One region of the Lysinibacillus sp. K60 genome, then DNA from elsewhere that is predicted to be linked to it. Evidence: riboswitches for the same ligand, from Rfam matches in the RefSeq annotation. Region 1 holds a riboswitch; each other region holds the start of a gene.
The links. Region 1 has a riboswitch for cobalamin ahead of HCH28_RS01560 (ABC transporter substrate-binding protein). Riboswitches for the same ligand answer to the same signal wherever they lie in the genome.
Positions count from the first base shown of each region.

Region 2: linked by a shared signal. The riboswitch ahead of HCH28_RS21360 (FecCD family ABC transporter permease) and the one ahead of HCH28_RS01560 (ABC transporter substrate-binding protein) in region 1 are both predicted to bind cobalamin.
Region 3: linked by a shared signal. The riboswitch ahead of HCH28_RS05970 (energy-coupling factor ABC transporter permease) and the one ahead of HCH28_RS01560 (ABC transporter substrate-binding protein) in region 1 are both predicted to bind cobalamin.

Region 1 is NZ_JAASJR010000001.1:291,550-293,805, reverse strand. Features, by position in the region: gene HCH28_RS01560 (ABC transporter substrate-binding protein) at 1-930, opposite strand, end outside; cobalamin riboswitch at 1,067-1,249, opposite strand; gene HCH28_RS01555 (acyl-CoA dehydrogenase family protein) at 1,307-2,256, opposite strand, start outside.
Region 2 is NZ_JAASJR010000013.1:40,948-43,203, forward strand. Features, by position in the region: gene HCH28_RS21360 (FecCD family ABC transporter permease) at 1-1,027, opposite strand, end outside; cobalamin riboswitch at 1,174-1,361, opposite strand; gene HCH28_RS21365 (biotin transporter BioY) at 1,516-2,112, shown strand; gene HCH28_RS21370 (YdhK family protein) at 2,227-2,256, shown strand, end outside.
Region 3 is NZ_JAASJR010000002.1:444,800-447,055, forward strand. Features, by position in the region: gene cbiQ (cobalt ECF transporter T component CbiQ) at 1-515, opposite strand, end outside; gene HCH28_RS05965 (energy-coupling factor ABC transporter substrate-binding protein) at 521-793, opposite strand; gene HCH28_RS05970 (energy-coupling factor ABC transporter permease) at 797-1,543, opposite strand; cobalamin riboswitch at 1,693-1,877, opposite strand; cobalamin riboswitch at 2,128-2,256, shown strand, end outside.

The DNA of each region.
Region 1 (2,256 bases):
TTCTAGACCTTCTGCTAAACGTGGCCCTTGACGACTTGTTGTACTTTCATCTACCTGCACAATCGCATTATTTTTTACGGCATTAATCGTATCAAAGCCCGCCCGTTTTGGTATTTTCGTTAAAATATCTGGTACATAATGATATGTCACCACGATGACATCTGGATTTTTTGCGATAATTTGTTCTGCATCAATTTTATACCAATTATCGCCATCTACAGCTACATTCTCTGCATTGATCATTTCAAGCATCGCGTTCATAAACGTACCATTGCCAGATGTATAAATATCTGGCTCATCTGATGCTTCAACTAACACTTTTTTGGGTTCAACATCCTTGACTTTAGACAAAACTTCTTCTACTTTCGCCTTCATATTAGCAACAATTTTTTCTGCCTCTGGTAATTTCCCTGTAGCACGTCCAAGTTGCTCAATTGTTGTATATGTTTCATTAAAGTCTTGTGCATTTCTTACTACAAAAACTTTCAAACCTGCTGATTCAAGCTGTGCAATAGCCTCTTCTGAAAGAGACATGCTAGATTCGTGTGAAAAAACGATATCTGGTTTTAAGGCAATAATTTTTTCAATATCGTACTCCATACCGCCAACCTTATCCTTCTCAGCTGCCTCTGGCGGATAATCGTCGTTGTCAGTAACACCAACTATTTCATCATTTAAACCTAGTCCAAAAAGGATTTCAGTATTACTCGGAATAAGTGAAACAATTTTCTCAGGAGGTGCTTCAAGTGTAATGTCCTTACCAAGGGCATCTGTTATCGTCATTGGGAATGTTGCTTCATCCACCTGTGCTGTTTCTTGCTGTGTTTGCTGCTCGTTAGATGACTTGTTATCTTTTGCTTCCTGCCCACAAGCAGCTAGCAAGCCTACTGCTAAAAATGCTGATAATCCTATTTTCCAAAATTTCTTCATGTGAATCCTCCTTCGTTGGTCCATGCGACATTTCGCTTTATTTTGCATCAAAATAAAACCCCTCATCTTTGAACGATGAGGGGGCAAAATCGCACCAAAAAACTGATACAAAATCCACCACCCTATCCTCGTAGGTTGTCATGTCGTTATAAAGGCAGGTCTCCTGGCTAGTGCTACTTGCGATTTTTCAAGCCTTCCCGAAATCTTCAGTGGCATCATTTGAAAAAACTCACACTTACAGTGGCGGGACCGCATCGGAATTACACCGATTTCCCTTTTCACTTTACTTAAGTAAAGAACCTTTATAATATTCAGTTGATTTCATTATACATGAAAATGAAAGAAGTCGCCTCCATTCAAGACGACTCCCCGGCCATTATACAATTTCAGAAAAGTATTGGACTGTTTTCATTTGAGCACCCATTTCTCTTAATGACCATGTCTGTTCTAAATAAACGTCCGCTAGTTTTTCATATTTTCCACCAAATTTATGTGCCCACTCAACCGCAATGACACTTTCATAAAGGTGAGCCATTTTTTCAGCCATACCTTTTGCTTCAAAAGTTTTCGTTGCCTCGTCTAAAGCGCTAAAAATTTGCAGTTTTATAGAAATATTCGCCAATTGTTCTTTAACGATTTGTACTAGTGAGCTGTCAGCTAATTTCTCTAATCGTTCCTCCATCTCACAGACAAACAGTTCATGTGCATGAAACTTATCCACTAAACGAATGAGTTCTAAGGCCAAAATATTAGCCGTCCCCTCCCACACCGTCAACACTTGCGCGTCTCTTAATAAGCGGGGCGTTACAAAGTCTTCTATATAGCCATTACCCCCGTGTAATTCAATTGCCTCACTAGCATAGTGAACAGCTTGCTCTGCCGTTTCCTTTTTCATAATGGCAATATATAAACGATTCATAATAAGGTCTTGCTGTGTTCCCTGTCCACTTGTCACTTTATCGTATAATTGAATAAGATCAAAAACTGTCGCTACTTCCACGTGCAACTTAGCTGCAAATTTCCCTAAAGTATCCTGAATCATAGGGTATTGTGTTAAGGGCTTGCCAAATGCATGTCGATTGCTTACATAATGTTTTGCCTCTAAGAAGCCACGACGCATAATACCAATAGAAGCGACTGCATTACAAATTCTTGAGAGATTTAGTGCTTCTAGCATATAATAAATCCCTTTATTTTGCTCCCCTACAACATAGGCAAGTGCACCATCAAATTCTACCTCACCAGAGGGAACTGCCCGAACGCCTAATTTATCTTTCAATCGACGAATACGTAGATGATTTGTTGTACCATCTTCTTTACGCCAAG
Region 2 (2,256 bases), on a different contig from region 1:
AATAGTTGTTACGACGGAGAAGCCAAATGAAAAATGGTCCCCCACAAAAAGCTGTAATAATACCAATTGGCATTTCCTGAGGAGCAATAATGATTCGAGCAAAGGCATCTGCCCACACTAAGAATATTCCACCTATTAAAGCACTAATAGGTATGACGTATTTATAGTTTGAGCCCACAATTAAACGCACAATATGGGGAATAATCAATCCCACAAATCCTATAGAACCACTAACTGCGACAAGCACACCAGTTAATAGAGATACTAATAGTATTAACTGAATACGGAATTGCTGAAGATTAACGCCTAATGTCACTGCCGCCTCTTCTCCTAGTAATAATAAATTTAAATTGCGATAGTGTAGCCATAGTAGCCCAAATACAACCAAGAATACGAAGGCTGGAATCACAATACTATTCCATTTGGCTCCAGCTAAACTACCTAGCATCCAAAACATAACAGCCTTTAAGGCCCCTTCTTGCTTTGACATCATTAAAATAAAGTTAGAGATAGCCGTTAAGATAAAGGACACAGCCATGCCTGCCAATAGCAAGCGGAAAATAGAGACACGTCCCCCAACACGTGATAAGAAAAAAACAAGTGTAATGGCAAGTAATGAACCAAGGAATGCGGATACTGAAAGAGCGTAAATACCTAAAAATGAAAACGCTCCTAAAATAATCACAGAAGTAGCTCCTACAGCTGCCCCTGAAGAAATCCCTAGAATATACGGGTCTGCAATAGAATTACGTACAAGTGCCTGAATGGCTGCCCCTGCAATGGCTAACCCCGCTCCTACTATAGCAGCTAGCAAAACACGAGGTGCTCTTATTTGCCAGATGATGATTTCCTGAGAGCGACTCCAATCTTGCTCGATCGAAGTTTGTATAAAAGGAATTTTAGAAAGAATAACTTTCCATACATATAACGGTGTAACTGAAACTGAGCCAACCATTACAGCAAAGGTCATTGAAACAATTAATACCATGAAAAGTACGAAGGAAAATAACATAAATTTTTTATTCATCTGTTTTAAACTCCTACTGAATATTGATGAATGAAGCAATAAAAAAAGGTATCCCATGCGAAAATGCGCATAGAAATACCCTAGATTAAACAAAGTCAGAAAAATATCCAGCTATTGTCCGTAATTGCTTGCATCCTCGTGGGCATTACAGGTATTACTAAATGGCAGGTCTCCTGGCTTCGATTCACTATCCTATAATTGCCTTCCCATTCTTAAACAGTGGCAAATCATATTATAGGATTCCTCGTTACAGTTGCGGGACAGCGTCGGACTTCCACCGACTTCCCTTTTAAGTGACATTCAAAAATGTCACACCAATAGTATTTGAAGTTATAAAATTGTGACGGTTCTATCATACATTTTTATAGATAGATAGTCTACTTCTATTTAACCCAATATTTGAGTTAACTATTAATAATAATAAGGTTGACACAATAGCATTCGTTTTTTACACTAGCAGTAATAACTTATAAAACGAGGTGAAATTCATGGCAACTGTTACACAACATAGTCACCATAAGTTAAGAACTATTGACATTACCTACATTGGATTGTTTTCAACGCTAATGATGGTGGGTGCTAATATCACTTCCTTTGCACCCTTTATGGTAGTTGGTGGTGTACCCATTACGCTTCAAACCTTCTTTGCAACTTTAGCAGGGCTTATTCTTGGTAGTAGAAAAGGTGCGCTCGCCTGTACAATTTATATGTGCGTAGGATTGGCGGGAGCTCCTGTCTTTGCTCGTTTCGGTGGTGGAATTGGCCAAATTTTAAGCCCTACCTTTGGGTTTATTATTACATTTATATTAGCGGCATTTGTTGCAGGGTTGATCGTGGAACGAAGCGGGACAAAGAAAAGTTTTATCGTAGCTGCTTTGGTAGCAACGGCTATAAATTATTTGATAGGAACAAATTGGATGTTTTTTGCCTATAAGCTTTGGGCAAGTGCGCCAGAGAATTTTTCATATAAGCTCGCTTGGCTTTGGATGATTCCTCCACTACCAAAAGATATTATTTTAGCTATTTTTGCTGGTATCTTCGCCCATAGATTACAAAAAACATTGAAGATCATGCCCATTCAATAGCATATCTCCCCACCTAATTGTGCCAGACTAAAGAAATGTTTTTCATAGGGTCATATCCATCGTTTCTGCACATTTATTTGCTACATTAGGAGCACATAGTGAGGAGGATATCATATGAAATTCAATAAAAGATGGTCAGTCGGA
Region 3 (2,256 bases), on a different contig from region 1:
CTTTCTAAAAACATAAAAATAAAACGATAGGTTAGTTCGACGAGCTCCACTAATAAAGAGGGGAGTCGCCATTGTCGTAGCACATAACATATTCCTTGTACGGAAGTGGTTAGAATTAAAAAGTATAAACAACTAATGCTGCCAAGGACAATAAAGAACAGCTGTTGCGCTGATAACACACTTGCGTTCCCAATAAAAACAGTCCAATTCCTCCATGTAAACGACCAAATATGGGCAGGGAGTGTATTCGTTGATGATGTAAAAGAAAGTAAAATAGATACAAGACTTGTTAATAAGAAAAAGCCAGGTAACAATAATAGTTTGCCATAGTATGTAAGCGGAATTTTGGCACCTAAAATGATAAAAGCACTCATTACAAAAAATGTAATGAGTGAAAGTCGTTCATCTCTCATGATGAGCGTTATGAGAAGTAATCCAAGTGAAAATATCATTTTTTCTAGCGGATGAACGGCCGCTAGCTTATTCAGATAGGCATACTTATCAATGAGTAACATAATGGTTAACCTTCTTTGTGTTTGCCACGCATATAGCCGATGAAGTAGCCAATAAAGCCAGCTCCTATAGCTGCCTGTAGCACGAATAATAAGCTTTCGATTTCACCACTTGGTGGCTCCCATAGACTTTCAAACCATGGCTCATATTCCGCATTGATTTCACCAATAGCTGCTTCTGCTTCTCCATCAGCACCACCAAATTCAGCACCTTTTTGTATGAACAAGGGAATGATGGCTAATAACACAACAATTGCTAATAACAATAAATTTTTTTTCATCTGTTAATGTGCCTCCTTTGTTGAGAAAACACGTAAAGTTTTTAGTTCGCTAATATTGTATTTTTTCAAGAAATTCATCACTATGACCGTTAAAATTCCTTCACTCACTGCTAAAGGAATTTGAGTTAAGGCAAAAATACCTGCAAACTTTGTAAAGGATGCCATAAAGCCTCCAACCTCTGAAGGAAAGGCTAGTGCTAGTTGTACAGAAGTCACAATGTATGTACCTAAATCACCAAGCATAGCTGCAAAGAATACGGCTAGTGAAAATGACAAGCCTACTTTTTGAGCACCTTTAAAGACAAAGTAAGCAATAAAAGGACCAACAATAGCCATAGAAAAGGCATTAGCCCCTAAAGTTGTAATTCCTCCATGAGCTAATAATAAAGATTGAAATAATAAAACGATTGTTCCAATTACACTCATTGCTAGAGGGCCAAAGAGTACTGTCCCAAGTCCTACACCAGTTGGGTGAGAGCAGCTACCTGTAACAGAAGGGATTTTTAAGGCGGATAGCACAAAGGCAAAGGCTCCTGAAAGCCCCAAAAGCATTTTTGTTTCAGGATTTTCATCAACGGTTTTTCGAATAGAACGCAATCCTAGAATGATAAATGGAATAGAGATGACCCACCAAAAAATAGCCCATTCGATTGGTAAAAAACCTTCCATGATATGCATGGCAAAGGCACGTTTTGGCACGATTAAAAAGGCCAGTAAAAAATAACTAAGTTTCCACCATGAAAATTTCAAAAAGCTTTCCTCCTAACTAATTAGTAGATTTTTAGAAGATTGCGTGCGTAATTAAAAAAAGCACTTCTCCACTGGTGGAAAAGTGCATAGCTAAAAAAGCAAATAACATTCTCATCTGCTAAGCCGCACACCTATCCTCGTAGGCTGAAACGATCACTTATTTTTCGGCAGGTCTCCTGGCTCTAGTTCAATGCTTTATAGGTCTTCCCATCCGTTGGACAGTGACATATTCTATAAAGCTCCCTATTACAGTGGCGGGACCGCGCCGGACTCAAACCGGCTTCCCTTTTAAGCAAAATGACAAGCACTTTGCACCGAAAAACATTCAAATTGTGAGATTTCACGACAAAGTGTAACATGAATTTCCATAAATATGCTATACCTTTTATAAATTTTTATAATTAAAGGTCAATGGCGAATATTCTGATAACGATTTATGGGCAAATTATATAGATTGTATAAATTTCATACCTAGTTCCATTCAAAATTGATAAATTTGTCATAAATTTTTAAAGAAATATTGAAATTTTAAAAAAATAAGATATGATAAAGACAGTTTTCTATTTAAAATTCTAATAAAAATTTCATATAAAACGTCAATAAGTGCTCGAATAGCTCGAGATAATAGGGAAATTGGTGAAAATCCAATACAGCCCCCGCTACTGTAATAGCTGATGAAATCGCAAAGCCACTGGTGCAAACTTGGGAAGGTG